DNA from 3 places in the Enterobacter bugandensis genome. Region 2 is predicted to be linked to each of the others. Evidence: predicted binding sites of a transcription regulator. Region 2 holds the regulator's gene; each other region holds the start of a gene.
The links. The regulator LexA, encoded in region 2, represses DNA repair genes until DNA is damaged. The targets are predictions, from matches to a motif close to TNCTGTATGTACATACAGNA.
Positions count from the first base shown of each region.

Region 1: umuD (translesion error-prone DNA polymerase V autoproteolytic subunit) is a predicted target of LexA. The motif match lies at 3,364-3,383, and genes of this name have one in related genera.
Region 3: sbmC (DNA gyrase inhibitor SbmC) is a predicted target of LexA. The motif match lies at 7,650-7,669, and genes of this name have one in related genera.

Region 1 is NZ_LT992502.1:2,080,495-2,091,207, forward strand. Features, by position in the region: gene smrA (DNA endonuclease SmrA) at 1-147, shown strand, start outside; gene tcp (methyl-accepting chemotaxis citrate transducer) at 175-1,836, opposite strand; gene DG357_RS10235 (aldo/keto reductase family oxidoreductase) at 1,980-2,846, shown strand; gene DG357_RS10240 (hypothetical protein) at 2,893-3,093, opposite strand; gene umuD (translesion error-prone DNA polymerase V autoproteolytic subunit) at 3,403-3,837, shown strand; gene umuC (translesion error-prone DNA polymerase V subunit UmuC) at 3,821-5,083, shown strand; gene DG357_RS10255 (NAD(P)H-dependent flavin oxidoreductase) at 5,167-6,147, opposite strand; gene DG357_RS10260 (LysR family transcriptional regulator) at 6,284-7,168, shown strand; gene DG357_RS10265 (efflux RND transporter permease subunit) at 7,364-10,435, opposite strand; gene DG357_RS10270 (efflux RND transporter periplasmic adaptor subunit) at 10,432-10,713, opposite strand, start outside.
Region 2 is NZ_LT992502.1:316,573-327,285, reverse strand. Features, by position in the region: gene DG357_RS01585 (quinone oxidoreductase) at 1-682, shown strand, start outside; gene pspG (envelope stress response protein PspG) at 867-1,109, opposite strand; gene dusA (tRNA dihydrouridine(20/20a) synthase DusA) at 1,245-2,240, opposite strand; gene traF (conjugal transfer protein TraF) at 2,323-3,582, opposite strand; gene DG357_RS01565 (cupin domain-containing protein) at 3,808-4,296, opposite strand; gene zur (zinc uptake transcriptional repressor Zur) at 4,412-4,924, shown strand; gene DG357_RS01555 (CsbD family protein) at 4,973-5,182, opposite strand; partial or broken gene DG357_RS23280 (hypothetical protein) at 5,232-5,306, opposite strand; gene dinF (MATE family efflux transporter DinF) at 5,303-6,640, opposite strand; gene lexA (transcriptional repressor LexA) at 6,704-7,312, opposite strand; gene DG357_RS01540 (diacylglycerol kinase) at 7,421-7,789, opposite strand; gene plsB (glycerol-3-phosphate 1-O-acyltransferase PlsB) at 7,944-10,364, shown strand; gene gntU (gluconate transporter) at 10,467-10,713, opposite strand, start outside.
Region 3 is NZ_LT992502.1:3,050,103-3,060,815, reverse strand. Features, by position in the region: gene hisD (histidinol dehydrogenase) at 1-5, opposite strand, end outside; gene hisG (ATP phosphoribosyltransferase) at 11-910, opposite strand; His leader region at 956-1,079, opposite strand; gene hisL (his operon leader peptide) at 1,055-1,105, opposite strand; gene DG357_RS14890 (SDR family oxidoreductase) at 1,281-2,105, shown strand; gene DG357_RS14885 (LysR substrate-binding domain-containing protein) at 2,147-3,076, shown strand; gene yoeI (membrane protein YoeI) at 3,296-3,358, shown strand; gene plaP (putrescine/proton symporter PlaP) at 3,348-4,706, shown strand; gene sbcB (exodeoxyribonuclease I) at 4,764-6,200, opposite strand; gene dacD (serine-type D-Ala-D-Ala carboxypeptidase DacD) at 6,399-7,565, shown strand; gene sbmC (DNA gyrase inhibitor SbmC) at 7,685-8,158, shown strand; gene DG357_RS14855 (FUSC family protein) at 8,251-9,309, shown strand; gene DG357_RS14850 (DUF496 family protein) at 9,468-9,803, shown strand; tRNA gene DG357_RS14845 (tRNA-Asn) at 9,967-10,042, opposite strand; gene emmdR (multidrug efflux MATE transporter EmmdR) at 10,204-10,713, shown strand, end outside.

The DNA.
Region 1 (10,713 bases), 1.8 Mb from region 2:
CGCTGGTTAACCGAGTTCGAGGAAGTGCAGGCGTTCTGCGTGGCGCTGCCGCATCACGGCGGCAGCGGGGCTTGCTATGTTTCCCTGCGAAAATCCGACGACGCGAAGCAGGAGAACTGGGAACGGCACGCCAAGCGTAGCCGTTAGCGGGCGATATCTTCGCCCGCCTGAGGCTTAGAAGGTTTCCCAGTTACTGTCGGGGGTGGCGTTAGCCGTTGCCGGACGCAGCAGCTGCGGTGTTTTAACGTTGGCCGGGCGCGGGGCGGTGGCGTTTGCTTTACCGTTCAGACGAAACGCGGCCACGGCCTGACGCAGCTGTTCGGACTGATCTTCCAGCGCCGCTGCCGCCGTGGCGGACTGCTGCACCAGCGCGGCGTTTTGCTGCGTTACGCTGTCCATCTGCGACACGGCCAGGCTCACCTGCTCAATTCCGCGGCTCTGTTCATCCGATGCGGACGAAATCTCGCCCATGATATCGGTGACGCGGGTGACGGCGGCGACAATCTCCTTCATGGTCGCGCCCGCTTCGCTGACCTGCTCAGAACCGGTGTTCACCCGGCTGACGGAGTTCTCAATAAGCCCTTTGATCTCTTTGGCCGCCTGCGCGCTGCGGCTGGCCAGCGTACGAACTTCACCGGCGACAACCGCAAACCCGCGGCCTTGCTCGCCTGCGCGCGCGGCTTCCACCGCGGCGTTAAGCGCCAGAATGTTGGTCTGGAACGCAATGCTGTCAATCACGCCGGTAATATGAGCGATTTGCTGCGAACTGTCGGCAATTTCGTTCATGGTGCGCACCACGTTATCCACGACGTGGCCGCCGCGAGCCGCTGTTTCAGAGGCATTCTTCGCCAGCAGCGTCGCCTGACGGGCGTTATCGGAGTTCTGTTTAACCGTTGCGGTCAGCTCTTCCATGCTGGCGGCTGTCTCTTCGAGCGAGGAGGCCTGCTCTTCGGTGCGGGCGGAGAGATCGTTGCTCCCTGCGGCAATTTCACCCGCGCCGGTGTAGATGGAGTCGGTGCTGCCGCGTACGGCGCTGACGGTCGTCACCAGCGACTGCTGCATCTCGTGCAGGCCAGCCGCCAGTTGGCCCATCTCATTGCGGCCAGAGAGGGTGATATCCTGCGTCAGATCGCCTCCCGCAATGGCGCGAATATGGTTCATGATGGCGTTGAGCGGTTTTAACAGCAGGTGCTGTAAACCCTGCCAGATCACCACCAGCACGGCGATAACGGCCAGGAAAATGGCTGCCAGCGTCCACTGCATCTGCGTGAAGCTGCTTTGGTTCTCTTCGGTTGCCGCCTTCAGCAGCGTGTTGTTTTCGGCGCGCCAGCGGTTATAGACCGCTTCCATGTCGTCCTGGGCCTGCTGAGCGTCCAGATCGCCATAGGCCTGGTAGTTGTCGGCACGCAGATACTCAATCGACAAACGCATCACCTCGTGCATCTGATTCCATGACTTCTGCATCTCGTCGGTTAACGCCGCATTCTGGCCGTTAACCTGCGGCATTTTCTGCCATTCTTTGTTATAGGCTTCAGCTTTAGCCAGCGAGTCGCCTGCGGTGCCGAGCAGTTTGTTAATCGCGGCAAGGGATGCCGGGTCGCGCTGGTTCTTCAGGTAGCGGATTGCCACGCGGGTGACGGTAACGCGCGTTTTCACCAGCGTGTTCACGCTGTCGCTCAGGCTTTCCTGCTGGGCATTCAGCACGCCGGAGTTCTGGAAGTTATGGCGATCGTTGCTGACGGCAGAGTAGAACAACCCTCCCGTGACAACTTGCAGCAGACAGAATATGGTGAGGGCAAAGATAATTCCGGTAATCACGTGCAGATTTTTCAGCATAGCGGTCGTCCGTTAGAAAAGATGCAGAGGTACACCCATACTATCGTCGTATAGAATTTAAACTTTAATTTAACTCGCGCTTAACTTAGGGCTTCGGTCAGGAACCTGTTGTAAATCCGGATCATTTTATGAGGAAGGTTAACATGAGCAGCATTGATAAAAGCGGGACGTACGCGCTAGGAACGCGAACGGTTAAACGACTGGGCTACGGGGCAATGCAGCTTGCCGGGCCGGGCGTATTTGGCCCGCCGAAGGATAAACAGGCCGCGCTGGACGTGCTGCGCGAAGCCGTGGCGGCGGGTGTGAATCATATCGATACCAGCGATTTTTACGGCCCGCATGTGACGAACCAGCTGATCCGCGAGGCGCTTCATCCTTACCGGGACGATCTTACCCTCGTCACCAAGATCGGTGCCCGTCGCGATGACAAAGGGGCCTGGCTGCCGGCCTTTTCCGCGCAGGAGCTGACCCAGGCGGTGCATGACAACCTGCGCAACCTGAAGCTGGATGTGCTGGACGTGGTGAACCTGCGGATCATGTTTAGCGCACACGGCCCGGCAGAAGGATCGATTGCTGAACCGCTTTCCACCCTCGCAGAATTACAGCAGCAGGGGCTGGTACGCCACATTGGTCTGAGCAACGTCACGGCCACGCAGGTGGCGGAAGCGCGGAAGATGGTGCAGGTCGTCTGCGTGCAGAACATGTACAACATTGTGAACCGTGGCGACGATGCGCTGGTGGATTTACTGGCGCAGCAGGGGATTGCGTATGTGCCGTTCTTCCCGTTGGGAGGCTTCACGCCACTGCAGTCCACCGGCCTGCAGGCCGTCGCGGATTCCCTGGGCGCAACGGCGATGCAGGTTGCGCTGGCATGGCTGCTGCAACGGTCGCCGAACATCCTGCTGATCCCCGGCACGTCATCCGTGGCGCATCTGCGGCAAAACCTCGCGGCGGGAGAGGTGCAATTGCCGCCTGAAGCACTTGAAAAACTGAATGCGCTGATGGGTTAATCACAGCATGGGCAAAGCCGGAAGGACACTTCCAGGCTTTGCCTGCTCAGACTCCGCATTGACTTTTTTGTCTGTGAAGCGCTAACGCTTCTGCCACAATTTCCTGCTTGCTTTTTCGCGTCTCAAAGGCGGTGATTCTGATGTATTCCATCAGGTCAGGCTCAATGCGGGCGCTCAACATCCTGAGATCGGCCTCCTTTGCTAAACCGCGGGCAACTCGCTTGTCGGGATAGTCACGGGCTGGCATAGAAAACGTCCTCCAAAAGTCTTGATAATTCGTGCCCTAAAATATGCGTCATTCTGATATCGAAGTCAATTAATAGTGTTTGCATAGTGATTTTATGATCTTTTTTCACATAAAGTGATTTTGAAGTGTTTTCTAATGACTTTTTTATGACTTTTGGTTGGCCCATCTGCGATCGCCAGCAGGAGAGGTTGCTAAATTAAATCCGCTCAAACTTCAACGCGTTTGCGGTCTTTGTCGGAAATGACCTTGATCCTGTGCCGTAATCCGTAATACTGTGTTTATATACAGTATCTGGCGGGAAAGGCATTTATGGACACTCTCTTTTCTTATCATCCAAAGCAACTTATTGAATTACCTTTATATCTTGAGCGTGTTGCCTGTGGCTTTCCAAGCCCTGCGCAGGATTATGTGGAGGATCGTCTCGATCTTAACCGGCTGGCGGTCAGGCACCCCAGTGCGACCTACTTTATCAAAGTGAGCGGGGACTCCATGATCGGCGCAGGGATTAGCGACGGCGATCTGCTGGTGGTAGACCGCTCGTTAAATGCCGAGCACGGGGACATTGTTGTGGCGTCGGTCGGCGGCGAGTTTACGGTGAAAGAGCTACAGACCCGCCCGGTTCTGCGGCTGCTGCCGCGTAATGCCCGCTATCAGCCGATCGCCTTTCAGTCCGAAGAGGAGCTGCAAATCTTCGGTGTCGTCACTCATACGCTCAAAACGCATAAACATGTTCGCGCTGGTTGATGTGAATAGCTTCTATGCCTCCTGCGAGAGGGTGTTTCGCCCCGATCTGGTGGGTAAGCCCATCGTGGTGGTGTCCAATAACGACGGCTGTATTATTTCGCTGTCGCGGGAGGCAAAGCAGTTCGGCATAAAAATGGGGGAGCCCTATTTTAAATTCAAAGAGAAGGGGTATCCGTCGCGGGTTTACGTCTTTAGCTCCAACTATGCGCTGTATGCCGATCTCAGCAGCCGGGTGATGCAGACGCTGACCGATCTCGCGCCGGCCATTGAGATCTACTCCATCGATGAAGCATTTGTGAACGTTTCGGGTGTCAGCAACTGCATCTCGCTGGAAGCATTCGGTCATCAGATGCGTACGCAGGTCTTTAAAAACACAGGCTTAAGCGTGGGCGTCGGGATTGCGCCGACTAAAACGCTGGCGAAGCTGGCCAACTATGCGGCGAAGCGGTGGTCAGCCACCGGTGGCGTGGTCGATCTCTCGGATCGTGGACGGCAGCGTAAGCTGCTGGCAAAGGTTCCGGTGGAGGAGGTGTGGGGCGTAGGACGACGCATCACGAAAAAGCTTAACGCGATGGGGATAACCACGGCGCTGGAGCTGGCGGAAGCGTCATCCTGGGTCATCCGCAAACATTTTAACGTGGTAATGGAGCGCACGGCGCGCGAGCTTCGAGGTGAGCCCTGCCTCGATCTGGAAGAGTTTACTCCCACGAAGCAGCAAATTATCTGTAGTCGTTCGTTTGGACACCGTATTACGCAGTACGAGGAGATGCATCAGGCCATTTGCGCCTATGCAGAACGTGCTGCGGAAAAACTGCGTGGCGAGCATCAGTATTGCCGCTTTATCAGCGTGTTTGTGCGCACCAGCCCGCATGCCGACAACGAAATTTATTACGGGAATCAGGCTTCCGTCACCCTGATGACGCCCACCAATGATTCGCGCGATATCATTCGTGCCGCCACTGAGGCGCTGGGTCGTATCTGGCTTGACGGATATCGCTATATGAAAGCGGGGGTGATGCTGGCAGACTTTTTCAGCAGCGGCGTTGCCCAGCTGAATTTGTTTGACGATAACCGCCCGAGCGCCAACAGCGCCGCGCTGATGCAAACCATCGACAGCTTAAATCATTCCGGCAAAGGGAAAATATGGTTTGCCGGGCAGGGGATTGAGAAAGCCTGGGCGATGAAGCGGGAGATGCTGTCACCGGCCTATACGACGCGGTACGCGGATTTGCCGGTAGCGAGATGAAAGGCGGCTATGTGTGACAAAGAGCCGAAGACGGTTTACGGACGCCGCTCCTGTGCAGCGTCCATAGCATCAGGGTTAAGGGCTTACTCAACCGTTAACGCATCGACAACCTCGACCACGCTTCTCACGCTGCGGATATTCCCGATCCCCGTGCCGAGCGCGATATAACCTTCATCGGTGTTATTTTCCAGCATGCCCAGGCGCAGGCCCCGCAATCCTCCCATCGCCTTGCCCAGCGCTTCATTGCTTGCGCCAGCTTTATCCATCGCCGCCAGTTTATCCGCCAGCTTGCCGGGGAGAGAACAATAGTAGTGAGGGACGGTGCGGAAAAGCAGCAGGTCCAGGCCGTTGGCGGCAACAATTTTCTCTTTGACCTCCTGCGGCACGCGGCTTTCTACGGTACTGATAAAGACCGAACCGGCAAACACGCCTTCCGCACCTAACGCATGCGCCGCTCTGGCGGTGCGGCGATCGGTAATACCGCCCGCCGCCATCACCGGAACATGCTTCACGGCATCGGCAATCAGCGGCACGATGGAAAAGGTACCCAGCGCCGTTGCGGGTAGCGTCCCGCCCTCGTCAAAACCGGTGGCGACGATAATGTCTGCTCCCATTTTTTCAGCCAGAAGGGTGTTCTCCGGCGTGGGATTGATGTCGCGGTAGATAATGGCGATACCCGCCTCTTTTAACTCATTGAACAGCGCAGGAATAATGCTGCCTTCACCATAGCCCGTATACACCACGGCCCTGACGCCTTCCTCTTTTATCACCTTAAGAATTGGCCCGGTCCAGACGTCGTTAACGGCGGTGGGGATCAGGTTCACGCCGAAGGGTTTTTCGGTCAGCCGTTTGGTTTTGCGAATTTCTTCCCGCATTTTTTCGGCGGTTTCTTCCGGCGTGGAGACCGCGGTATCGGCGGTTAACCCTGCGTTGGGGCCGAGCACGCCGAGTCCTCCTGCATTGCTGACCGCGGCCACTAAACGGGCATCAGTAAGCCAGGATAACGGTCCCTGAATAACAGGCTTTTCGATCCCCAGGATCTGACAGATACGGTTATTTTTCATAGCAGAACATTCCTCACGTTTGAATGGAGGAGAGTGTAGGGCGGAAGATTGTTAGGAAAAATAGCCAAAAAGATTCATCACTGTTATAAAATAAGTAACAATCCTGACATTCCTGTGACGGCAAAAGAGACAACCAATGCAACTAAATCTCTTTGAATCGATTAGAGTTTTCATTGAAATTGTCGAGTCGGGCAGCCTGACCCAGGCGGCGGAAAATCTGCAGATCCACCGTCCGGCGGTCACCAAAGCGTTACAGCATCTGGAGCAGCACAGCGGCACGCGTTTGCTGCAGAGAACAACGCGGCGGATTAGCCTGACGCCGGACGGCGAGGCGTTTTATCGCCGAAGTAAACCCCTGCTGGCGCAGGCGGACGATTTACTGGAGTCGTTTGGCACTGGCCGGGCAATACACGGTCAGTTGCGGGTGGATATGCCCATCGCTTTTGCGGCGCTGAGGGTCATACCCAACCTGCCGGATTTTTATCGGCAGCATCCTGAAATCGACATCATACTGAGCAGCTCTGACCGCCGTCGGGATATGCTGCGCGATGGCCTGGACTGCGTGCTGCGAGTGGGGGAGCTGGACGATGGTGACTATGTCGCGCGCAAAATCGGGAACATTAAAATCACGACCTGTGCCAGCCCGGCCTGGCTGGCAAAACACGGTACGCCAGAAACGCTGGATGATTTATACAAACATCAGGCCATCAACTGGATTAATAACAACAGCAGAAAAATTCAACCCTGGACGTTTACTACGCCAGAAGGCATTGCGGAAATAACGCTGCCCGGCAAGCTGGTCGTGGATAACTCCGAAGCCTACATCGCGGCGGGCCTGGCCGGGTTAGGGTTAATACAGGGGATGAATCTTTTTCTGCAGCCCTATATTGACCGCGGCCAACTGGTTGAAGTGTTACCGGAGCATCGCTCCCCGGATCGTAAATTGTCGCTTCTCTATCCACACCGCCATCTCTCCCGCAAGGTGCGGGCCTTTACCGAGTGGCTGGAAAGTTTAGTGTAAAACCGCCACCGGAGAGGAGCCCGCCAGTTCATGACACCGCGCGCCAGTCTGTTTCATGGCATTCAGCAGGTGAGGCGTGGGTTCGTTTGCGCAGTTTAGCCGCAGCAGCTGACGGAGGATGAGATCCCCCGGATCCTGAGGAACCGTTTTGCGCTGACTGCTGTGTAATCTGCCGGGGAACGATTGAGCCTCAGCTCACCTTTCTTCTGCGGCTTTGCGCTGACTCCCCCACTGTAACAGCAGGCTAAACGACGCGGGTAATACGGTCAGCGTTACCAGCGTCGCGACCAGCAGCCCGCCGATAATCGCATAGGCCATTGGCCCCCAGAATACCTGATGAGAGATCGGAATCATGCCCAGAATGGCGGCGCAGGCGGTCAGACAGATGGGTCTGGCCCGATGCTCCGCGGCCGCCACAATCGCGGCATCGTTTGCCATCCCTTGAGTAAGATTACTGTCTACCTCGCTAATCAGTATCACCGCGTTACGCACGATCATCCCCGCCAGGGCGATGACGCCCAGCAGCGCGACAAATCCCATCGGCGTGCCGCCGGGCAGCATAGCCAGCACGATCCCCGGTAAACCAAACGGGGCCATCAGAAGCGCCAGCAGCATCCGGGAATATCGGCGCAACTGAAGCATCAGCAGCATCAACATGATGACAAGCGTCACCGGAAGAACGCTAAAAACGGAGCTGTTCCCCTTATCTGATTCGGCAACCGCGCCGCCTTCTTCTATGCTGTAACCGGCAGGCAGCTCCGCGCGCAGCGTGTCGATCGCCGGACGCAGCGCCGCCGATACCGCTTCGGCCCTCAGCCCCGGCGCGAGGTCAGTTTGCACCGTAATAAAAGGCAACCGCTGTCGACGCCAGATGACCGGATCGTCCACGTTCCAGACCAGCGTCGCGACGGCGCTGAGCGGAATTTTTTTACCGTCATTCCCCTGAACGGTCAGCGAGGAGAGGGTGGCGGTGCTGTGACGTTCATTGTCCGTGGCCCGTAGCACCACGTCGACAAGGCGATCGTTATCCCTGACCGAGGTGACAACGCTGCCGGACCAGAGGGTATTCAAGGTGCGGGCGAGAGCTTCTGACGATATTCCTGCCGCCCTGGCCGCCGTCTGATTCACCTTCAGAGTAATGATCCTCTCCGGCTCTCCGGCCGTCTGGTTAACCTCGCGCGACAGCGGCGATTGGCCAATCGCGTCGGCCAGACGGTTCGCAAGCGCCCGGACCTGCCGATAATCAGGCCCGCTCACCCGGTATTTGATTGGCCAGCCGACGGGCGGCCCAAGCTCCAGGGGCGACACGCGCGTGATGATGTCGCTAAACTGCGCCGCCAGCAGCCTGTTCAACTGCCCATGCAGACGATCCCGCGCCTGAAGATCCTTCGCCACCACCACAATCTGGGCGATGTTTTCATTTTCCAGCAGCACGTCCATCGGCAGGTAAAAACGGATGGCTCCTGACCCGACGTACGTCGAGTAGCGCTCGATATTGCTGTTGCCGGCCAGCGCGTGTTCCAGCTTTTCCACCTCTCTTAACGTTTCGGGCTGCGACGCGTTGGCCGGAAGCGTCAGGCTGACCAGCAGCTCAGGCCGGTCCGACGCGGGGAAGAACTCACCCTGCATAAACGTCGTGCCGTACACGGACAGCCCCAGCGCGGAAAGCGCAATCAGCACGGTGGCGAGCCGGTGACGTAGCGCCAGCCCTAAAAGCCGCCCGTACCCGCGCGCGATCCTTCCAGGGCCTGCCGCGCGATGTCTGACCTTCTCCGGCAGCAGCCACGTACCCGTCAGCGGCGAAAACAGGATCGCGACAACCCAGGAGCAGAGCAGGGCAATCAGCACTACCGCAAACAGGGAAAAACAATATTCACCGGCGCTGGAGGCCGCAAAACCAACGGGAATAAACCCGGCAATCATCACCAGGGTTCCGGTGAGCATCGGGAAGGCCGTCGTTTTGAATGCATGGGTGGCCGCATGCCGACGGGAATCTCCGGCTTCCAGACGGGAGACCATCGTTTCGACGGCGATCATGGCGTCATCCACCAGCAGACCCAGCGCAATGATCAGCGCCCCAAGCGAGATACGCTGAAGCCCGATGCCGGCGAGCATCATGCCGGCAAATGTCATGGCGAGCACCAGCGGAATGGCCGCAGCCACCACCAGCCCCGCCCGCAAACCCAGCGAGACAAATGAAACCGCCAGCACGATAACAACAGCTTCAATAAGCACCCGGACAAAACCACTTACCGCGTCACTGACCACCGCCGACTGATCGGCAACTTTCACCATCTCAATACCGTGCGGCAGCCCGGCGCTGAGGACTGTCATTCTGGCGTTCAGCGCGGCGCCAAAACGCAGCATGTTGCCCGTTGGCGCCATTGACACCGCCAGCCCGATGGCCGGTTTGCCGTTTACCCGGTACGCGGGGGCCGGTGGCTCGGCGGCTTCCCGGGTGACAGTGGCGATATCGGTCAGCGGAATATAGCGATTGTTAATGTGCAGCGTGACGGCGCGTAAACTCTCTTCGGACGTGAGCGCCCCGCTGACCTTGATCGCGATGTTCTCCTGCCCGGTACGCATAACGCCAGCTGGGACAACCGCGTTTTGCGCCCGCAGCGCATCGGCGACCGCCTGAATATCCAGTCCCATACCCGCCAGACGGGCCGGAGAAAAGGCGAGAACCATCTGATCCTGCTGTTCGCCCAGCAGGGTGGTTTTGCCGATATCTGGCAAGGAGGCGAGCTCACGACGTATTGTCTCAACGCGATCCCGCACTTCCCGTAAGGTATAGCCGTCGGGAATAAAGCCGTAAATCGTGCCGAACGTATCGTCAAATTCGTCGTTCACGGCCGGGCCCTGAACGCCTTCCGGTAAAGACGGCGCGATGTCCTGCATTTTTTTGCGGATCTGATACCAGATGTCCTGCACCTTTTGCGGTGGGGTATTGTCACGGAGATTCAAATGGATAACCGTGCTCCCGGCACGGGTTTCACTTTCGAGATAATCAAGCCAGGGCGTTTCCTGCAGCTTTTTTTCAAGCGTATCGGTCAGCAGACGGGTGGTGTCCGTTACGGACGCGCCCGGCCACTGCGCGGAGACGACCGCCGTTTTAATGGTAAAAACCGGATCTTCATTACGCGGCAGTTTTTCATAGCAGAACACGCCCATCGCCACGATCAGCAGCATGAAGAAACTGACCATCTGCTGATGGTTAAGCGCCCATGCGGACAGGTTAAATTTCGCTTCCGGTTTCGTGTTCATGGCTGAACCTCCCCGGGTACCACCGGCTCTCCGGAACGGAGTTTGCTCACGCCAGCCGTAATCACCCGGTCGTCTGGCTCAAGGCCGGAGGCGATAATCACCGAGGAGGCCGTATAGCAGGCAGGCACCACCGCGCGCAGCTGCGCCTGCGAATGCGGGTTAATCACGAACACCGCCGGTCTATCTCCTGTTCGGCTCAGCGCCGATGCGGGAATGACGTAACCTCGCGGGCCAGTCGAGGGCAGGGTGACGGTGACGCTGGCACCCAGCGCTAGCGC
Region 2 (10,713 bases):
CCCGGCGGATAAAGCCGCCCTGCTGCCTAACGCCATCTCCTTTGAGCAGGCGGCGGCCTCCTTCCTGAAAGGGCTGACGGTCTATTACCTGCTGCGCAAAACCTACGAAATTAAGCCCGATGAGCAGTTCCTGTTTCATGCTGCCGCCGGTGGCGTGGGGCTGATTGCCTGCCAGTGGGCGAAAGCCTTAGGCGCGAAGCTGATCGGCACCACAGGCAGTGCGCAAAAAGCCCAGCGTGCGCTGGACGCGGGCGCGTGGCAGGTGATCAACTATCGGGAAGAGAGCATCGTCGAGCGGCTAAAAGAGATCACCGGCGGCAAAAAAGTACGCGTCGTGTATGACTCGGTGGGGAAAGACACCTGGGAAGCGTCGCTGGACTGCCTGCAGCGTCGCGGGCTGATGGTGAGCTTTGGTAACGCCTCAGGCGCTGTCACCGGCGTCAATCTCGGCATTCTGAATCAGAAAGGGTCGCTGTACGTGACGCGCCCTTCTTTGCAGGGTTACATCACCAACCGGGAAGAACTGGAGGAAGCCAGCAACGAGCTGTTCTCGCTAATAGCCAGCGGCGTGATTAAGGTGGATGTGGCGGATGCGCAGAAATACCCGCTAACCGATGCGCAGCGCGCGCATGAGGTGCTGGAAAGCCGGGCGACGCAGGGTTCAAGTTTGCTAATTCCCTGACCCCCAAAAAGAAATTGGGCTTCCCGTGGGAAGCCCTTTCTTTTTTTAGTTCGGCTGTATGTAGGGTACAGCTCGATGAATTCTGTAGCGGCAGCCATAGTGACAGATTCGATAAGTAAATCCTATTCTGTTCTAAGCCATGCTGCCGGAAAAGTTACAAGTATGTGACGAACCCCTCAATACCTTAGTAACGGAAGCGGTTATTGCGCTGATAAGTCGGCAGTTTTGGCGCTTTAATCGCCCGTATTACCCACACCACGGCGATAGCCAGCAGCAGCCACGGCAGCAGTTTGATCGTCAGGGCAAATAATCCGCCGATAAACATAACTACCGTAGCCACAACGAGCGCGGCCAGAATGCCGAGCAGCGACACGCCCGTGACCATCAGCATGACAAAAAAGCCAATCACAAAAAGTAGTTCAAGCATGGTGCTCTCCCACGAGTTCCCGAATGATGCTGCAATCATTACAAGAATCATGCCAAAGCTAACCTATTGTTCTTAAAGCAAAACGCCCCGCGAGGATCCGCAGAGCGTGGTGAATTTGACGATCTTTTAGCGAAATTATCGCTTATCCGCCACCAGCCGCAGCGCATGTTCCAGCACCTCAATATCGGCACCGGCTTTATGCGCGTTCTCACTGAGGTAGCGACGCCACTGGCGCGCGCCCGGAATACCCTGGAACAGGCCAAGCATATGGCGGGTGATGTGGCCAAGATAGGTGCCATTGCTCAGCTCGCGCTCAATGTAAGGGTACATGGCACGCACGACGGCAACCGGGTCGGTGTCTGCGCCTGCAACGCCAAAGATTTCGCGGTCGACGGTCGCCAGAATGCCCGGATTTTGATACGCCTCGCGCCCGACCATCACGCCATCCATATGTTCAAGGTGCGCTTTGGCCTCTTCCAGAGACTTGATGCCGCCGTTGATTGACATCGTCAGGTGCGGGAAATCACGTTTCAGCTGGTACACGCGCGGGTAGTCCAGCGGCGGGATCTCACGGTTCTCTTTCGGGCTAAGGCCTGAAAGCCAGGCTTTGCGGGCGTGGATGATAAACATCTCACACTCGCCTTTCCCTGACACCGTATTGATGAAATCGCACAGGAATTCGTAGCTGTCCTGGTCGTCGATGCCGATACGGGTTTTGACCGTCACCGGAATGGAGACCACATCGCGCATCGCTTTGATGCAGTCCGCCACCAGCTGTGCGTTGCCCATCAGACAGGCGCCGAACATGCCGTTTTGCACGCGGTCGGAAGGGCAGCCAACGTTCAGGTTGATCTCGTCGTAGCCGCGCTCTTCCGCCAGCTTTGCACACTGGGCCAGCGCGACCGGATCGCTGCCCCCCAACTGCAGCGCAACCGGATGCTCTTCTTCACTGTATGCCAGGTAGTCGCCCTTACCGTGAATAATTGCGCCCGTGGTCACCATTTCGGTGTACAGCAGCGTATGGCGGGAGAGCTGGCGCAGGAAATAGCGGCAGTGTCTGTCCGTCCAGTCGAGCATCGGCGCAATAGAGAAACGGTGTGCAGGAAAAGCGGTCTGGTGTTCTGACGACATGGCGAAGTTTTAAGCATCTGGTGGAAAAGGGGCGCTACTATAGCACAAAGAAAAGCCGGAGGCGCAGCGCCTCCGGTGTACTTTAGAACGTCATGCTCAGCTGAGCTCCTGCGCCCCAGGTTTCGTCCTCGCCATACAGGCCCATCAGGTCAACATGAACGGTATTGAACGGCGCGAAACCGACACCGCCGGTAAAGACGTTGCTGTCGTTCCCTTTCATATCCGCACGATAACCGGCACGCACCGCCAGCCAGCTCAGCGGAGTCACTTCAGCACCGACCCCAACATACTGCGACGTATCTTCGCTCTTAAATCCTTTGGTTTCGGTCAGATCGCCATCGGCGGTCAGGGTCACCAGATCGTTGTGCCAGGCAGCGCCCGCGGTCACCAGCGGACGGATCTGGTAGGTGTCTTTATAGCTCACCACTTCCCCCGTACGCCCGTTGCGGATGCGGATATCTTTGGTGTCGATATCGCGCGACATCAGGTTTTGCCCGCTCACGCCGACCGTCCAGTTTTCGCCAAAATCAGCGGCAATACCGGCATCGACGTTAAAGCCGGTATCGTCTGTACGGTAGCGGCTATCGTTCCACTTATTACTGTCGTAATCGTAGATCGAGGTGGTGTAGTTATAGATCCAGCTTTTTTGCAGTTTTGGCGTCACGCCCACGGAAACCGGAACGCCGCCAAGGTCAAACTGGCGGGCAACGGCAATACCGTAGTCGGAGATAATCGCCGCCCGACCGGACGCCGTTGAGTTGAGGTTTTTAGTGATCTGGTCCGTGCCGTTCAGCGCAGCGTCCAGGGCAACGCCGGCAGCCACCAGATTGCTTCTTTGAATACCGCGCAGATAATCAATATCCTGCTGGTCGATAGACGAACTTACCCGGCCATGGGCGTACCCTTTCGCCATAAAGGCCACGGAAAGCACATCGTTAGGTATACTCACCGCAAGCCCTGCCCCTGCCGTCGCGCGAGCGGTTTTGCCCTTGAGATAGTCCAGCTCATCAGCCAAATCTTTGGCCGCGCCCTGGAACTGGTTGATGGAGCCTAAAGGATTAGTGATGACCTGAATTGGCGTAAGATTATCAACCACATCCTTGTAGTGATTGATTTTGTCGTTGATGGTATCAATCTCATCCTGAAGATTGTCCTCATCCGTTACCTGCACCCCAACGGACGGCAAAATGACCGTCACGTCATCGTCCGGCTTTGCCTTTGCCAGCAGCGCGGGGTTGATTAACGCCCCACTGCCATAACTGCCCGAAGCAACGCCGGTGCCCCCCATCGCGTCGCTACGTGATTCTGTCCAGGTATTGGCTGCTCCCGCCTGATTTGCCATAAACAAGGAGACAGCGATGCTAACCACCGAAAATTTAAAATGTTTTTTCACAGTATGCCCGTCTTATAGTCTGTTATGAAATAACCCCTGTCTGTTATCCCCCAAACAGGCGCGAACTATTGCTGTGAATAAAGATAAAAAGACCCGCTAATTCATTCCCTAAGTAAAACTTCCTTACGGCCTGTTGTAATTTGTGACGGCCCTCAATATTTATAGAAGAGGAAATTATTTTTTCCCAGGTTTTCCATCGTGCGGCCCAAAAAACTGTGGCGGATGGTCTACCCAGCGATCTTCCCGCGTGGCGGCATAAACCGGATTGAGCGGATAGTAGATGCGGTTGTGCTTCTTGTTGGCCTCCCCCACCACCAGTAGCCGAACCTCTTCCTCTGTGTTGTTGATAAAGGTGTGGCACACCCCCGTTCCGGCGGGAAAGCCCACGCTGTCTCCGGGTTCGAGTTTCCACAAATAGCCATTAATCCAGGCTTCAGGATAGCCCTCAAGCACGTAGATAAACTCTTCTTCGTCACTTTCCGCATGGGGATAGGACGTCCGACGTCCCGGTGGTAAACGTTCATGATGAATGCCTATACGCCTGAGGCCCAGGCTGCGCGCCAGCGGCGATCCGATGGAAAAAAGCTCGTTACTGTCGGGGTAGGTGGCGTCATCTGGCCTTTCTACGTCGCGCCAGTGCTTGATACAGTCTGGTTTTTTCATTGTTACATTCCCGGTTTGCGATGCGTCAGGTATAGCACAGCCTGGCGGATATCGGTGTTTTTGCCAGAACATGATAAAGTGAGGGTTTTATCTCCCAGAACATCCGAGGTGCTAAATGGATAAGTCCACAAAAGAGCTGTTAGCGCAGGCCGAAAAGCTGTGCGCGCAACGCAATGTGCGCCTGACCCCGCAGCGCCTTGAAGTCTTGCGCCTGATGAGCCTGCAACAGGGGGCGATCAGCGCCTACGATCTACTCGACCTGCTCCGCGAAAGCGAGCCGCAGGCTAAACCGCCCACGGTGTATCGCGCGCTGGATTTCCTGCTGGAACAAGGGTTTGTGCATAAAGTTGAATCCACAAACAGCTATGTCCTGTGCCATCTTTTCGATCAGCCAACGCATACATCGGCCATGTTTATCTGCGATCGTTGCGGCGTAGTGAAAGAAGAGGGAGCGGAAGGCGTAGAGGACATTATGCACACGCTGGCGGCAAAAATGGGTTTTGCCCTGCGTCATAACGTGATTGAAGCGCACGGGCTGTGTTCTGCATGCGTTGAGGTGGAAGCCTGTCGACATCAGGATGCGTGTCAGCACGACCACTCAATTCTGATAAAGAAAAAGCCGCGTTAGCAGCAAAAGAAAGGCGGCTCTTAAGCCGCCTCTGTGGGTTATTCAGCGTTACCAGCGGTAGTCGTTACGGGTTTCCCAGTCTTTGACTTCGTTTTCCGCCTGATCTTTCGCGTAGCCGTAACGTTCCTGAATTTTACCGACAAGCTGATCGCGCTTGCCTTCAATGACGGTCATATCGTCATCAGTCAGCTTACCCCACTGTTCTTTCGCTTTACCTTTGAACTGCTTCCAGTTGCCGCCGATTTCGTCTTTATTCATCATCGTGTCCTCTTAGTTAAGCGTCGGGTCGTAACGTCCGTTACGTTCTTTTCTGCTGGACGTGATAATAATTGTAGTTGAGGATTCGGCAGTTGATTTCATATTCGGAATCTTTAACCGTCACGATATATCGTGACGGGAAGGAAGCCAGGTATTATTTTGCCAGTGGCGATGCCAGATAAAGGCAAGCGAGAGGCCGCGCAGGGAGAGAAAGACCGCAAGCGCCAGCCACAAACCGTGATTACCCAGCCACGGAAGCGTCAGCAGCGTCAAACCAAACCCCGCCGCCGCAACCGCCATACTGTTGCGCATTTCCGCTCCGCGCGTCGCACCGATAAACATGCCGTCCAGCAGATAACACCACACCCCCACCACCGGCAAGATCACCTGCCAGACGATGTAGTGGTCCGCCAGTTCACGTAAAGCCGGGATCGAAGTGAGTAATGCAATAATGTCACGGCCAAAACAGGCATAAATCAGTGCAAACGCCAGCGCGACCAGTCCCGCTTGTCGACAGGCTGCCCGCCAGACATCCCTAAGCTGGCCACTTTCCCGCGCGCCGTACGCCTGCCCGGAATGCGCCTCAACGGCGTAGGCGAAGCCATCCAGCGCGTAGGCGGTAAACGTCAGCAATGTCATCAGGACCGCATTCACCGCGACGATCTCAGGCCCAAGACGGGCACCAAAAACCGTCAATGCGCCAAAACAGAGTTGTAGCAGAAGCGAGCGCAGCATGATGTCACGGTTGAGCGCCAGCAGTTTACGGATATTGCCGCGCCATGCGGTTTTCAGCATTACGAGGGATATCCCGCGCAGGGCCATCACGCGCCAGACCATCCACAGCCCAATGAGTAAGGTTCCGTATTCGGCAATCGCCGTCGCCAGTGCCGCCCCGCGCACGTCCATATGCAGGCCCATCACCAGCCAGAGATCGAGCACAATGTTGAGAAGGTTTCCCACGACCAGCAAAATCACTGGCGCACGGGCGTATTGCACACCCAGTAACCAACCCAGCAGAACCAGGTTTGCCAGCGAAGCGGGCGCGCTGAGCCAGCGGATTTCCAGGAAGCGACGCGCCTGCTCCAGTACCGCCTCGCTGCCACCAACAACATGGAGCGCAAAGTCTATCAGGGGCGTGCGCAGTAAAACAATGAGTACCCCCGCGCCAAGCGCCAGGATCAGCGGCTGCACCAGCGCACGCGCCAGACGTAACGGATCTTTCGCACCATACGCCTGTGCCGTGAGCCCGGTAGTACTCATACGCAAAAAGAGCAGCAGCATAAACAGGAAGCTGGTTGCCGTCGCGCCAATCGCCACGCCGCCAAGATAAACAGGGGAATCGAGATGACCAATAACGGCCGTATCGACCAGACCCAGCAAGGGCACGGTGATATTGGAGAAAATCATCGGCAGGGCAAGACGCCACAATGCCTTATCAGATGCCGTCAGCAGTGACATGAGAGATACCGGGAAGGGTAAATGAAGCAGGCTACAGCGGAAGCGTAGCCTGTCAGGAAGAGATTACAGCCATTCGCCGTTACGAATCACGCCAACAGCCAGACCTTCAATAGAGAAACTCTGTTCGCGGAGGTCGACCACAATCGGGGTGAACTCGTTGTTTTCGGGCAACAGCTGAACAGTGTTACCCTGTTTTTTCAGGCGCTTAACGGTCACTTCGTCATCAATGCGCGCAACCACCACCTGGCCGTTTCGCACATCCTGCGTTTTGTGAACGGCCAGAAGGTCGCCATCAAGAATGCCGATGTCTTTCATCGACATCCCGCTAACGCGCAGCAGAAAATCAGCGCTCGGCTTGAACATACCAGGATCGACCTGGTAGTGACCTTCAATATGCTGTTGTGCCAGCAGCGGTTCACCTGCAGCAACGCGGCCTATCAGCGGAATGCCCGTCTCTTCTTCCACCAGCAGGCGGATACCACGCGACGCGCCTGACACAATCTCAATCACACCCTTACGCGCCAGCGCTTTCAGGTGTTCCTCGGCAGCATTCGGAGAACGGAAACCCAGACGCTGCGCGATTTCCGCACGCGTGGGTGGCATACCCGTCTGGCCGATATGATCCCGAATGAGATCAAACACCTCTTGCTGCCTGGTCGTTAATGCTTTCATTCCGCCCCCTGGGTGTATATACAGTTATGCTGTGAGTATATACAGTCAAAGGCGATTTTGGAACCAAAAACTGCACAAAAAACCAGGGACTTAATTATTCCTCGAGCATCATCGGAAATGTGACCAAAGCAGCGTGACCCAGGTAATGGCTGCGGTGATAATCGCCAGCAGGACAGCGGCGGAGCCCATATCTTTCGCGCGGCCAGAGAGCTCGTGAAAATCAGAGCCGATCCGGTCGACCACGGCCTCAATAGCGCTATTGAGAATTTCCACTATCATCACCAGAAGTACGGAACCGATGAGAAGCACGCGGGTAATGGCATCTACATCAAGGAAACAGGCGATGATAACCGCGACGATAGCGGCGACACCTTCCTGGCGAAAAGCAGCTTCATTGACCCACGCGGCACGGAAACCTTTCCATGAATAGCCGGCGGCTTTGATGATACGCGTCAACCCAGTGGTATTATTGGCCATTAAAAGAACCTTTTTTAAAAAAGAGCGTCAGTAACAGGAGCTGCAGCGCGTTTCGCTGCCGCCTGAAGTATGACGGGTAACAACAGAAATTTTGCGCGCTTTCTGTTATCCTTGCGCCGCAATTGCATTATTAACCAGAGGCTTTACATCGTTTATGTCCGGCTGGCCACGAATTTACTACAAATTACTTAATTTACCATTAAGCATACTGGTAAAAAGCAAGTCTATCCCAGCAGAACCCGCGCTGGAACTGGGGCTCGATACGTCGCGCCCTATTATGTACGTTTTGCCTTATAACTCTAAGGCAGACCTGCTAACGCTCCGTGCCCAGTGTCTGGCGCATGATTTACCCGATCCACTTGAACCACTGGAAGTTGACGGCACTTTGCTGCCGCGCTACGTGTTCATTCACGGCGGGCCGCGCGTGTTTACCTATTACACACCGAAAGAAGAGTCCATCAAGCTGTTCCACGACTATCTCGACCTGCACCGCAGCAATCCTGACCTGGATGTACAGATGGTGCCGGTATCGGTGATGTTTGGTCGCCGTCCGGGCCGCGAAAAAGGCGAAGAGAACCCGCCGCTGCGCATGCTTAACGGCATCCAGAAATTCTTCGCGGTCTCCTGGCTGGGACGCGACAGCTTTGTGCGCTTCTCCCCTTCCGTCTCCCTTCGCCGAATGGCGGACGAGCACGGCACTGACAAGATCATCGCGCAAAAACTGGCGCGCGTGGCACGTATGCACTTCGCCCGTCAGCGCCTGGCGGCCGTAGGGCCACGTCTTCCGGCGCGTCAGGACCTGTTCAACAAGCTGCTGGCCTCCAAAGCGATCGCCCGCGCCGTTGAAGACGAAGCGCGCAGCAAGAAAATTTCCCATGAGAAAGCCCAGCAGAACGCCATTGCGCTGATGGAAGAGATCGCAGCGAACTTCTCCTACGAGATGATTCGCCTGTCCGATCGTATTCTCGGCTTTACCTGGAACCGCCTGTATCAGGGCATCAACGTGCATAACGCTGAGCGTGTACGTCAGCTGGCGCACGATGGTCATGAGATTGTCTATGTCCCCTGCCACCGCAGCCACATGGACTACCTGCTTCTCTCCTACGTGCTCTATCACCAGGGACTGGTACCGCCGCACATTGCCGCCGGTATTAACCTGAACTTCTGGCCAGCAGGCCCGATTTTCCGCCGCCTGGGCGCGTTCTTTATTCGTCGTACCTTCAAGGGCAACAAGCTCTACTCCACCGTGTTCCGCGAGTATCTAGGCGAGCTGTTCAGCCGCGGCTACTCCGTAGAGTACTTCGTTGAGGGCGGGCGCTCCCGTACCGGTCGTCTGCTCGATCCGAAGACCGGCACGCTGTCGATGACCATTCAGGCGATGCTGCGCGGCGGTACGCGTCCAATCACGCTTGTGCCAATTTACATTGGCTATGAGCACGTGATGGAAGTTGGCACGTACGCCAAAGAGCTGCGCGGTGCGACCAAAGAAAAAGAGAGCCTGCCGCAGATGCTGCGCGGCCTGAGCAAGTTACGCAACCTGGGTCAGGGCTACGTAAACTTTGGCGAGCCGATGCCGCTGATGACGTATCTGAACCATCATGTTCCGGATTGGCGCGAGTCTATCGATCCTATCGAAGCGGTGCGTCCGGCCTGGCTGACGCCAACGGTGAACGGTATCGCGTCCGAACTGATGGTGCGCATTAACAACGCCGGTGCGGCCAATGCGATGAACCTGTGCTGTACGGCGCTGCTGGCTTCACGTCAGCGTTCCCTGACCCGTGAACAGCTCACGGAGCAGCTGGACTGCTATCTGGACATGATGCGCAACGTGCCATACTCGGTTGATTCGACAGCCCCTTCTGCTACCGCCAGCGAGCTTATCGATCACGCGCTGCAGATGAACAAGTTCGAAGTCGAGAAAGATACGATCGGCGATATCATCATTCTGCCGCGCGAGCAGGCCGTACTGATGACGTACTACCGCAACAACATCGCTCATATGCTGATGCTGCCGTCGCTCATGGCGGCCATTATCACCCAGCATCGCCGTATTTCACGTCAGGAGCTGTTGCGCCACGTTGAGACGCTCTACCCAATGCTTAAAGCGGAGCTATTCCTGCGCTGGAGCAAGGAAGAACTGGCCGTTGAGCTGGATAAACTGACGGAAGAGCTGCGCCGTCAGGGGCTGATCACCGTTGCGAACGACGAGTTGCACATCAATCCGTCACGCTCCCGTACCCTGCAACTGCTGGCGGCCGGTGCGCGCGAAACGCTGCAGCGCTACGCCATTACGTTCTGGCTGCTGAGCGCGAACCCGTCGATCAACCGCGGCACGCTGGAGAAAGAGAGCCGGACGCTGGCGCAGCGCCTGTCCGTTCTGCACGGCATTAACGCCCCGGAATTCTTCGACAAAGCGGTCTTCAGCTCGCTGGTGCTGACGCTGCGTGACGAAGGCTTCATCAGCGATACGGGCGATGCCGAGCCAGAAGAGACGCTGAAGGTTTACCAGATGCTGGCTGAACTGATTACGTCGGATGTGCGCTTGACGATTGAGAGCGCGACGCAGGGCGAGTAACACAATGCCGGGTTATGGCCCGGCCTGATGCCCTGGATAATAAAAAAGGCCCGGTAAGCGATGACGCTACCGGGCCTTTTTTGCCTTGTTAAATCATTGCATTTAGCTGAGCAGCGTAAAGGCAATCATCCCGACAATGGCCCCGGTGGTGCCGAGGATGGTTTCCATCAGCGTCCAGGTTTTCAGCGTTTGCGCTTCGGTCGCACCGGTAAACTTGCCGAACAGCCAGAAGCCAGCGTCGTTAACGTGCGAGACGACAATCGAACCGCCCGCGATGCAGATAGACAGCGCGGCCATCTGCGCACCGGAGTAGTTGAGCTGTTCAATTACCGGCATCACCAGACCCACG
Region 3 (10,713 bases), 2.7 Mb from region 2:
CTCATGGCCATTACTCCATCATCTTCTCAATTGGCAGCACCAGGATGGAGCTTGCGCCCAGCGCCTTCAGTTTTTCCATGGTTTCCCAGAACAGGGTTTCGCTGCTCACCATGTGCATCGCCACGCGCTGCTGATCGCCCGCCAGCGGCAGGATGGTTGGGCGCTCAGCGCCCGGCAGCAGGGCAATCACTTCATCCAGACGCTCGGTTGGGGCGTGCATCATGATGTATTTGGACTCACGCGCCTGAATCACGCCCTGAATACGGGTCAGCAGCTTGTCGATCAGCTGCTGTTTGGCGTCGGCCATCTCGCCGTCGCGCTGAATCAGGCACGCTTTAGAGCGGTAAATCACTTCCACTTCGCGCAGACCGTTCGCTTCCAGCGTCGCGCCGGTCGAGACGAGGTCACAGATGGCGTCCGCCAGACCCGCACGCGGTGCCACTTCAACGGAGCCGTTCAGCAGGCAGGATTTAAACTGCACGCCTTTCTGGTCGAGATAACGCTTCAACAGGTGAGGGTAAGAGGTGGCGATACGTTTGCCGTTCAGCGCGGCCGGGCCGTCCCACGCTTCATCAACCGGCGTTGCCAGCGACAGGCGGCAGCCGCCGAAGTCCAGACGACGCAGGGTGAAGTAACGCGGGTCTTCACCCTGCGCGCGGCGGGTCAGCAACTCTTCTTCCAGCACGTTTTCACCGATGATGCCGAGGTCAACGACGCCGTCCATCACAAGGCCGGGAATATCGTCATCACGCACGCGCAGAATGTCGATCGGCATGTTTTCAGCCAGAGCAATCAGGCGCTGGGTGTGCAGGTTGATTTTGATCCCGCAGCGGGCCAGCAGTTCGCGTGAATCGTCACTCAAACGGCCTGATTTTTGAATAGCTATGCGTAAACGTGAGTTATCTAACATTCTTTATTCCTCGTTAACCTGTTTTAACCTGTCTGAATTCGGTCCAAAAAAAAGCCCCCGGAAGAAGATCTTCCGGGGGCTTTTTCATGCGTTCATGCACCACTGGAAGATCCAAACGTCTTCCAGCACACATCGCCTGAAAGACTAGTCAGGATGATGGTGATGATGGTGGTGTTTAAATTGAACGCGTGTCATATAAATTCTCGATGAATGCTTATTCATTTGATGTCTTTTAACCTAAACCAGTTGTACGACATATTGCAAGGGCTTTTTTTGATCATTAATTCATTTCATATTGATGCTATGAATTGTGTGTTCTGCCGGGCTGGCGTAGCCTTATGAAAGACGAGTGAGAGTCAGGAGAATTCGCATGAAAAAGGTCGCGATTGTCGGTTTAGGATGGCTGGGAATGCCGCTGGCGATGTCATTAGCCGCGAAAGGCTGGCAGGTGACCGGGAGCAAGACCACCCGGGATGGGGTCGAAGCGGCGCGCATGTGCGGTATTGATGGCGTTGAACTGCGTCTGGAGCCTGAGCTGGTGTGTGATGCGGACGATCTGGACACGCTGATGAACGTAGATGCGCTGGTGATTACGCTACCCGCACGGCGCAGTGGCCCGGGCGAATCATTCTACCTGCAGGCGATGCAGGAGATTGTCGACAGCGCGCTGGCGCATCACGTCCCGCGCATAATTTTTACCAGCTCGACGTCGGTTTATGGCGATGCTGAGGGCGTGGTGAAAGAGAGTTCCGAGCGCCGTCCCGTAACCGCGAGCGGTCAGGTCCTGAAAGAGCTGGAAGACTGGCTGCATAACCTTCCCGGCACGCAGGTCGATATCGTTCGTCTGGCGGGGCTGGTTGGCCCGGGGCGTCATCCGGGGCGCTTCTTTGCCGGTAAGACTGCACCAGACGGTCAGCATGGCGTGAATCTTGTGCATCTTGAAGATGTTATTGGCGCGATTGAGCTACTCTTACAGGCTCCAAAAGGCGGACACATCTATAATATATGTGCACCGTCTCATCCGGCGCGCAGCACGTTTTACCCGCTCATGGCACGCCAGCTTGGGTTGGCTCCGCCGGTTTTTGGTGAGGCAAAGAACGAAAGTAAAGGCAAAATTGTTGATGGCAATCGCATTTGCCATGAGCTGGGGTTTGAGTATCAGTATCCCGATCCGCTGGTGATGCCCATGGAATAAGACCCTCAGCGGAGACAATCGCACACCAGAAGGGGGCGAGCATGAAACCGCTGCTGGATGTTCTTATTATTCTGGATGCACTGGAAAAAGAGGGGAGCTTTGCGGCTGCCTCGGCAAAGCTCTACAAAACCCCTTCGGCCCTGAGCTATACCGTTCAAAAACTGGAAAGCGACCTCAATATTCAGATCCTCGATCGCACCGGGCACCGCGCGCGGTTTACCCGCACCGGGCAGATGCTGCTGGAAAAAGGTCGTGACGTTCTTCATACCGTTCGCGAGCTGGAAAAGCAGGCCGTCAAGCTCCATCAGGGATGGGAGAATGAGCTGGTGATTGGCGTGGATGATACCTTTCCGTTTTCTTTACTGACGCCGCTCATTGAAGCGTTTTATCAGCATCACAGCGTCACCCGGCTGATTTTCATCAACGGCGTGCTGGGCGGCTCCTGGGAGGCTTTAACCCAGGGCAGGGCGGACATCTTTGTCGGTGCCCTGCACGAGCCTCCCCAGTTGAGTGACTTTGGTTTTGCCCGCCTGGGCGTGCTGGAGCAGGTATTTGCCGTGGCGCCCCATCATCCGCTGGCTCAGGAGCCTGAGCCTCTTAACCGCCGCGTTATTAAGGGGTACCGCGCAATAGTAGTCGGGGACAGCTCGCGCCCCGAATGTGCGGTTTCCTCGCAGCTGCTGGATGAGCAGGAGGCCATTACCGTTTTTGACTTTAAAACCAAGCTGGAGCTGCAAATTAGCGGTCTGGGCTGCGGCTATTTGCCGCGCTATCTGGCGCAGCGCTTTATTGATAGCGGTGCGCTTGTTGAAAAACAGGTGCTTGCGCAAAGCAGTAACGAATCGGTGTGGGTCGGCTGGAATGAACAAACCGCCGGGCTGGCCAGCGCCTGGTGGCGGGACGAAATTTTAGCAAATAGTGCTATCGCTGCAGTTTACTCTCAGGGGAGCGCCGAGAAATCAGCCAGTTAGAAAAAAGAAAATGACCCGGTGCGTTGCAAAGTATTGCCTTTTGTATCCGATGTGGGGCAAAATGCCGCCGCTGCAACCAAATGAATAATCGACGATATAAAAGGCGTCGGTTATTTTTTTTTGCATGTACGAAACGAAACTAAAAACCAAGAGGCCGGGCTTCGTACCGGATAGATATTTACTAAAATCCGACAGTTGTTGTCGCTGAGGAAGAAAGAAATGGGGCAATTTTTCGCTTACGTGGCGGTTATCACCGTAAAGGAGAATAACTATGTCGCATAACGCAACTCCAAACACCTCTCGCGTGGAATTACGTAAAACGCTTACGTTGATTCCGGTTGTTATGATGGGCCTTGCCTATATGCAACCGATGACGCTGTTCGATACATTCGGTATCGTATCGGGCCTCACTGACGGTCATGTGCCGACGGCTTACGGCTTTGCGCTGATTGCGATCCTCTTTACCGCGCTGAGCTACGGTAAACTGGTGCGTCGCTATCCGTCTGCAGGTTCCGCCTACACCTATGCCCAGAAATCCATCAGCCCGACGGTTGGCTTTATGGTGGGCTGGTCTTCGCTGCTCGACTACCTGTTCGCGCCGATGATCAACATTCTGCTGGCAAAAATCTATTTTGAAGCGCTGGTGCCATCGATTCCCTCGTGGATCTTCGTCGTGGCGCTGGTAGCCTTTATGACGGCCTTTAACCTGCGCAGCATCAAGTCCGTTGCCAACTTTAACTCCGTTATCGTTGTGCTTCAGGTTGTCCTGATTGCCGTGATTCTTGGCATGGTGATCTATGGCGTATTCCACGGCGAAGGCGCGGGCACCCTGGCGAGCAGCAAACCGTTCTGGTCTGGTGATGCGCATGTGATCCCGATGATTACCGGGGCGACGATTCTGTGCTTCTCCTTTACCGGTTTCGACGGGATTAGCAACCTGTCTGAGGAAACGAAGCATGCAGAGCGCGTGATCCCGCGTGCCATCTTCCTGACGGCGCTGATTGGCGGTCTGATCTTTATTTTCTCGACCTATTTCCTGCAGCTGTACTTCCCGGATATCTCGCGCTTCAAGGATCCGGATGCGTCTCAGCCGGAAATCATGCTCTATGTGGCGGGTAAAGCGTTCCAGGTCGGCGCGCTGATCTTCTCCACCATCACCGTACTGGCGTCCGGTATGGCCGCGCATGCAGGCGTTGCGCGTCTGATGTACGTAATGGGTCGTGATGGCGTATTCCCGAAAAGCTTCTTCGGCTACGTGCATCCAACCTGGCGTACCCCGGCGATGAACATTATCCTGGTCGGTGCGATCGCGCTTCTGGCGATTAACTTTGACCTGGTGATGGCAACGGCGCTGATTAACTTCGGTGCGCTGGTGGCGTTCACCTTTGTTAACCTGTCGGTTATCTCTCAGTTCTGGATCCGTGAAAAGCGTAACAAGACGCTGAAAGATCACTTCCAGTATCTGTTCCTGCCGATGTGCGGTGCCCTGACCGTGGGCGCGCTGTGGGTTAACCTGGAAGAGAGCTCGATGGTGCTTGGCCTGATTTGGGCAGGTATCGGTCTGGTGTACCTGGCCTGCGTTACGAAGAGCTTCCGTAACCCGGTTCCGCAGTACGAAGACGTTGCTTAAGTCTTAACATTTAAAAAAAAACCGGAGACCTTGTCTCCGGTTTTTTTATATCTCACTTCAGACTATCTCTTGCGCGTACTGGACCAGGGCTTTTAACAGGATCTGTTTTTCTGCGTTGCCTTCATATTGGTTGTATAACGACTCAAGCTCCTGCGCGTAATGCTGCAGATACTCTGGCGTAAACACGTTTCGACGGTGCTGCAGCCAGCGCGCCTGTTCTGCTTCATCCAGCGTGCCGGGATAATTGCGCGCCCGGTAGTTAAACATCAGCTTTTCGATGCGCTTATCGGCGAAGGTGATGTCGAGCGCAGGTAAGTTACGCGGCTCGGTTTGCAGAACAATATTCATGGCTGCGCGGTCGGCATCGCTGAAGAAGCCGTTGTAGAGCTGGGCATCCACGTTTTCGGACGGCACGAACGGCTCCGCCTCGGCGAAGATGGCGACCACTTTCTCGCGCACCTGCGGGTTATCGCGAAGCACTTTCAGGTTATCCAGGCAGTGCTGACGGTTAATGCCCAGCCTGTCGGCATCTTCCGGACGCAGCGTGTTCGCCTGCGCCAGCACCGGACATTTATTGATGTGCACCAGCTTAACCGGCACCGCAGGCAGATCCCCGAGTTCATTTTTCGGGGTGTAAAGCCGTTCGCGCAGGGTATCGCTGTCAAGCTCCAGCAGCGGCGAAATATCGCCCGCCAGGTCCACCATGATAACCGCATTACGGTTATCCGGGTGCCACGCCAGCGGCGCAACCCAGCTGGTATTGCCGCGCCAGGCGCCAAACATGCCGGAGATATGCACCAGGGGCTTCATCTGCGGTACGTCGATAAGGGTCATGAGCTTCTGCTTGCTTCGGTGGCTCAGCAGATATTCAAACAGCCGGGGCTGTGCGGTTTTCACCAGCTTCGCCATGGCAATGGTGGCATAAACGTCTGCCATCGCATCGTGGGCATTGCTGTGCTCGATGCCGTTGGCGCGCGTCAGGTGTTCCAGCCGGAAGCTGGTCAGCCCTTCCTCATTTTCCGGCCAGTTAATGCCTTCAGGGCGCAGGGCATAACAGGCGCGCATGATGTCGAGCAGATCCCAGCGTGAATTGCGGTTCTGCCAGCTCCAGGCGTACGGATCGTAGAAGTTGCGATAGAAGATATTGCGCGTCACTTCATCATCGAAGCGGATGTTGTTGTAACCGACCACGCAGGTATTAGGCACGGTAAACAGATCGTGGATACGGCGGGCGAACTCTGCTTCGTTAACGCCTTTTTCCCGTGCTTCCTGCGGCGTGATCCCGGTGACCATTACCGCGCCGGGCTGCGGCAGGTAGTCATCAGCCGGTTTACAGTAAAAGACCTCAGGCTCGCCAATGATGTTGAATTCGTCATCGGTGCGGATGGCGGCAAACTGCGCCGGTCGGTCCAGCGCCGGATGCGTGCCAAAGGTTTCGTAGTCGTGGAATAAAAAAGTCGGGCGTGCGGCAGAGTCAGACACCAGTAATACCATCCTGTTAAAAAATGACGTCACTATGGTAAACGATCGTGCGGGTCAGACCGAATAAAAAGCGCCGCCGCGTCGCAAATTTGCGAGACCGCTTCCGCGTAAAACCTGCGTTCTGTCACATTTTTTTGCAATTAAGCCAGGTAACGACATCAGAAGTCCCGTAAAAAGGTCATCGATTTTTAATGACCTGAGGATATACCGTTGAAACGCCGTCTGTTTATTGCTGTTTCTTTACTCGCTTCGAGTGTCTCATCTGCTTTTGCGGCCGAACCACTGGATTTTTCGCCGCAGCCTCCGGCCATTCAGGCTGGCTCCTGGGTGCTGATGGATTACACGACTGGTCAAATTTTAACGGCGGGCAACGAACATCAGCAACGTAACCCGGCGAGCCTCACCAAGCTGATGACGGGCTATGTGGTGGATCGGGCCATTGACAGCCATCGCATTTCGCCGGATGACATTGTCACCGTAGGGCGTGACGCGTGGGCAAAAGGGAACCCGGTGTTTGACGGTTCGTCGCTGATGTTCCTGAAAGAGGGCGATCGCGTCACCGTGCGTGACTTAAGCCGCGGTCTGATTGTCGATTCCGGCAACGATGCCTGCGTGGCGCTGGCCGATCACGTGGCGGGCGGGCAGCCGCAGTTTGTGAAGATGATGAACGACTACGTGCAGAAGCTGAACCTGCGTGATACGCACTTTGAAACCGTCCACGGTCTGGACGCGCCGGGCCAGCACAGCTCGGCCTATGACCTGGCCGTGCTCTCTCGGGCCATCATTCACGGTGAGCCAGAGTTTTATCATATGTACAGCGAAAAGAGTCTTACCTGGAACGGCATCACCCAGCAAAACCGTAACGGCCTGCTGTGGGATAAAACCATGAACGTGGACGGCCTGAAAACGGGGCATACCTCAGGAGCAGGCTTTAACCTTATTGCCTCCGCGGTGGACGGTCAGCGTCGTTTGATTGCGGTGGTGATGGGCGCGGACAGCCCGAAAGGGCGCGAGGACCAGGCGCGTAAGCTACTGCACTGGGGACAACAGAACTTCGATACGGTGCAGATCCTGCATAACGGTAAAAAAGTCGGAACAGAGCGTATCTGGTACGGCGATAAAGAACAGGTGAAACTGGGCACCGACCAGGACTTCTGGCTGGCCCTGCCGAAAGCGGAAGTACCGAACATTAAAGCCAAATACGTGCTGGATAAAAAAGAGCTGGAAGCACCGATTGCCGCGCATCAGCGGGTCGGGGAGATCCAGCTCTATGACCGCGACAAGGTCGTGGCGCACTGGCCTCTGGTCACTCTGGAAGCCGTTGATAAGGGAGGCGTATTCTCACGCTTGAGCGATTATCTTCACCACACGCTTTAACCGCTGATGGGCAGACTGGCAGGGTTGCGAGTCTGCTCACATAATAAACACTCCTCGTTTGCCGATAATAGAAATCCTGCTTTATAGTGTATAAATATACAGTGCTAATCGGAGGCAGCATGGACTTCAGCATCAAGCAGCAACAGAAACGTAAGATTGCGGGTTTTCATCTTGTTGGGCCGTGGGAAAAAACGGTCAAGCAGGGCTTTGAACAGCTGGTCATGTGGGTAGACGGGCGTCACATTGAGCCGCTGGAGTGGGTGGCGGTCTATTACGATAACCCCGATGAGGTTCCGGCAGAAAAACTGCGCTGCGATACGGCCGTTACCGTACCGGATGATTTCGTCATCCCGGAAAACAGCGAAGGGGTGATGATGACGGAAATCGCGGCCGGTGATTATGCCGTGGCGACGGCGCGCGTGGAAAACTACGACTTTGCAACCCCGTGGTATCAGTTCTTTAATTCCCTGCTGCAGGATAATAAATACCAGATGGCGCTTAAGCCCTGCTTTGAGCGCTATCTCAATGATGGCAACGCGGACGGCTACTGGGATATTGAAATGTTTATCGCGGTAGAGCACAAAACGGTTTAAGCCTGCTTAATGAAGGGTTTTTCAGCCGGGAGCGATCCGCCCGGCTGAAAACACAGTACAATTGTGATTTGCCGTGTTGCTGGAGAGCGGGTGTGCGTCCCGACAAATCATTAACCCCTTTTGAAATTCGCTTATATAAACATTACCGCGTGGTGCACGGGTGTCGCATCGCGCTGGCGTTCGTGTTGACCTTTGTACTGGTCAGGTTGCTGGATATACCGGAAGGAACGTGGCCGCTGATCACGCTGGTGGTGGTGATGGGGCCAATCTCATTTTGGGGAAACGTTGTCCCGCGCGCCTTCGAGCGAATAGGTGGTACCGTGCTTGGCTCTGCCCTGGGGCTGATTGCCCTGAAGCTTGAGCTCATCTCATTTCCAGTGATGCTGGCATGGTGCGGTGCCGCCATGTTCCTGTGCGGCTGGCTGGCGCTGGGCAAACGGCCTTATCAGGCGCTGCTGATTGGTATCACTCTCGCGGTCGTGGTCGGCGCGCCAGCAGGGGATATGACCACGGCGATGTGGCGAAGCGGGGACGTTATTCTGGGCTCGCTGCTCGCCATGCTGTTTACCGGCATCTGGCCGCAGCGGGCTTTTCTGCACTGGCGTATCCAGATGGCTAACTACGTCACGGCGTTTAACCGCGTTTACCAGGCGGGGTTTTCACCGAATCTGGTTGAGCGTCCCCGGCTGGAAAAGCATCTGCAAACCATCCTCAACGACGTGGTCAAAATGCGCGGCCTGATAGTACCAGCCAGTAAAGAGACCCATATTCAGAAAGCGATTTTCGAAGCTATCCAGACGGTCAGCCGCAATCTGGTGTGCATGCTTGAACTGCAAATCAACGCGCACTGGGCCACGCGTCCCAGCCATCTGTTGATGCTTAACGCCCAGACCCTCAAAGAGACGCAGATGATGACGCAGCAGACCCTGCTGACCATCGCCCATGCGCTCTATGAAGGCAACCCGCAGCCCGTTCTGGCGAACAGCGAGCGGCTCAATGAAATCGTGGCGGAACTAAAGCAGTTAATCAACGAGCGGCAGGGCGATAACGTGGCGGAAACGCCCATTCACGGCTATGTCTGGCTGAGCCTGGAGCTGGCGCGACAGCTTGAACTGCTATCGCACCTGATTTGTCGGGCGCTGCGCAAATAAAACGCGGATGTGACGCCTGCTGCTTCGATTCAGCAGCAATTGGGGTTATGATAGCTTTAAACGATATAGCCATTGTCATTCGCAGCCGCTGTCAGTAAGGTTATTGTTACAACGGTTGCTTTAACGAATCCGAATCTCACATTATCAGGGGTGTAAAAATGGAAACTATCAAGCCTTCGTTCCAGGATGTTCTGGAATTCGTCCGCCTGTTCCGCCGCAAAAACAAACTGCAGCGTGAAATCCAGGACGTTGAGAAGAAGATCCGTGACAACCAGAAACGTGTTCTGCTGCTCGACAACCTGAGCGACTACATCAAGCCGGGCATGAGCGTTGAAGCTATTCAGGGCATCATCGCCAGCATGAAGAGCGACTATGAAGACCGCGTTGATGATTACATCATCAAAAATGCCGAGCTGTCCAAAGAGCGTCGCGACATCTCCAAAAAGCTGAAAGTGATGGGCGAAATCAAAAACGCCGAAGCTAAAAGCGAATAATCGCAGCGAATTGTGAAAAAGGCTCTCTGGTGACAGGGGGCCTTTTTTATTTGACGATCAACGGTCCGCTGATTTGTAGGTCGGGTCAGGCGCAGCCGCAAGCCGACAATTTTATCTACTGTAGAAAAGCAAAAAGCCTGCTACAAAGCAGGCTTTTTAAATTTGGCTCCTCTGACTGGACTCGAACCAGTGACATACGGATTAACAGTCCGCCGTTCTACCGACTGAACTACAGAGGAATCGTTGTGGAGGCTTATCTTAGCGGCGAAAAAACTTTTGTCAAACCTGATCTTAGGGAAAATCGACTGATTGCCGATTCTGTCGTCAGTTTGTTGTAAATACACACATCTTTTTCAGGAAAATACTTTGCAGGATTAGCATTTCTCCCCCATCATTTGAAATGGAGTTTCAACTATTCTCGCTAAGGTCCATTTTGAACGTCACTGCCCCTCTGCGCCAGGCGATCGTGCGCACGCCATGGTACGCAAAACGTAAAAGCTATCGTGTTCTGTTCTGGCGTGAAATCACCCCTCTTGCCGTGCCTATTTTCCTGGAAAATACCTGCGTTCTGCTGATGGGAGTGCTGAGCACCTTCCTGGTGAGCTGGCTGGGGAAAGAGGCGATGGCGGGGGTCGGGCTGGCAGACAGCTTTAACATGGTGGTGATGTCATTCTTTGCCGCCATCGATCTCGGGACGACGGTTGTGGTGGCCTTTAGTCTCGGCAAGCTGGATCCCAAACGCGCGCGCGAGGCTGCACGTCAGTCGCTGATGATCATGACCCTCTTTTCGATTGTTCTGGCGGCGGTGATCCACTATTTCGGTAAAGAGATTATCGATTTTGTCGCCGGGGAAGCCACGAACGAGGTCAAAGACCTGGCGCTGACCTATCTCGAAATGACCGTCTTAAGC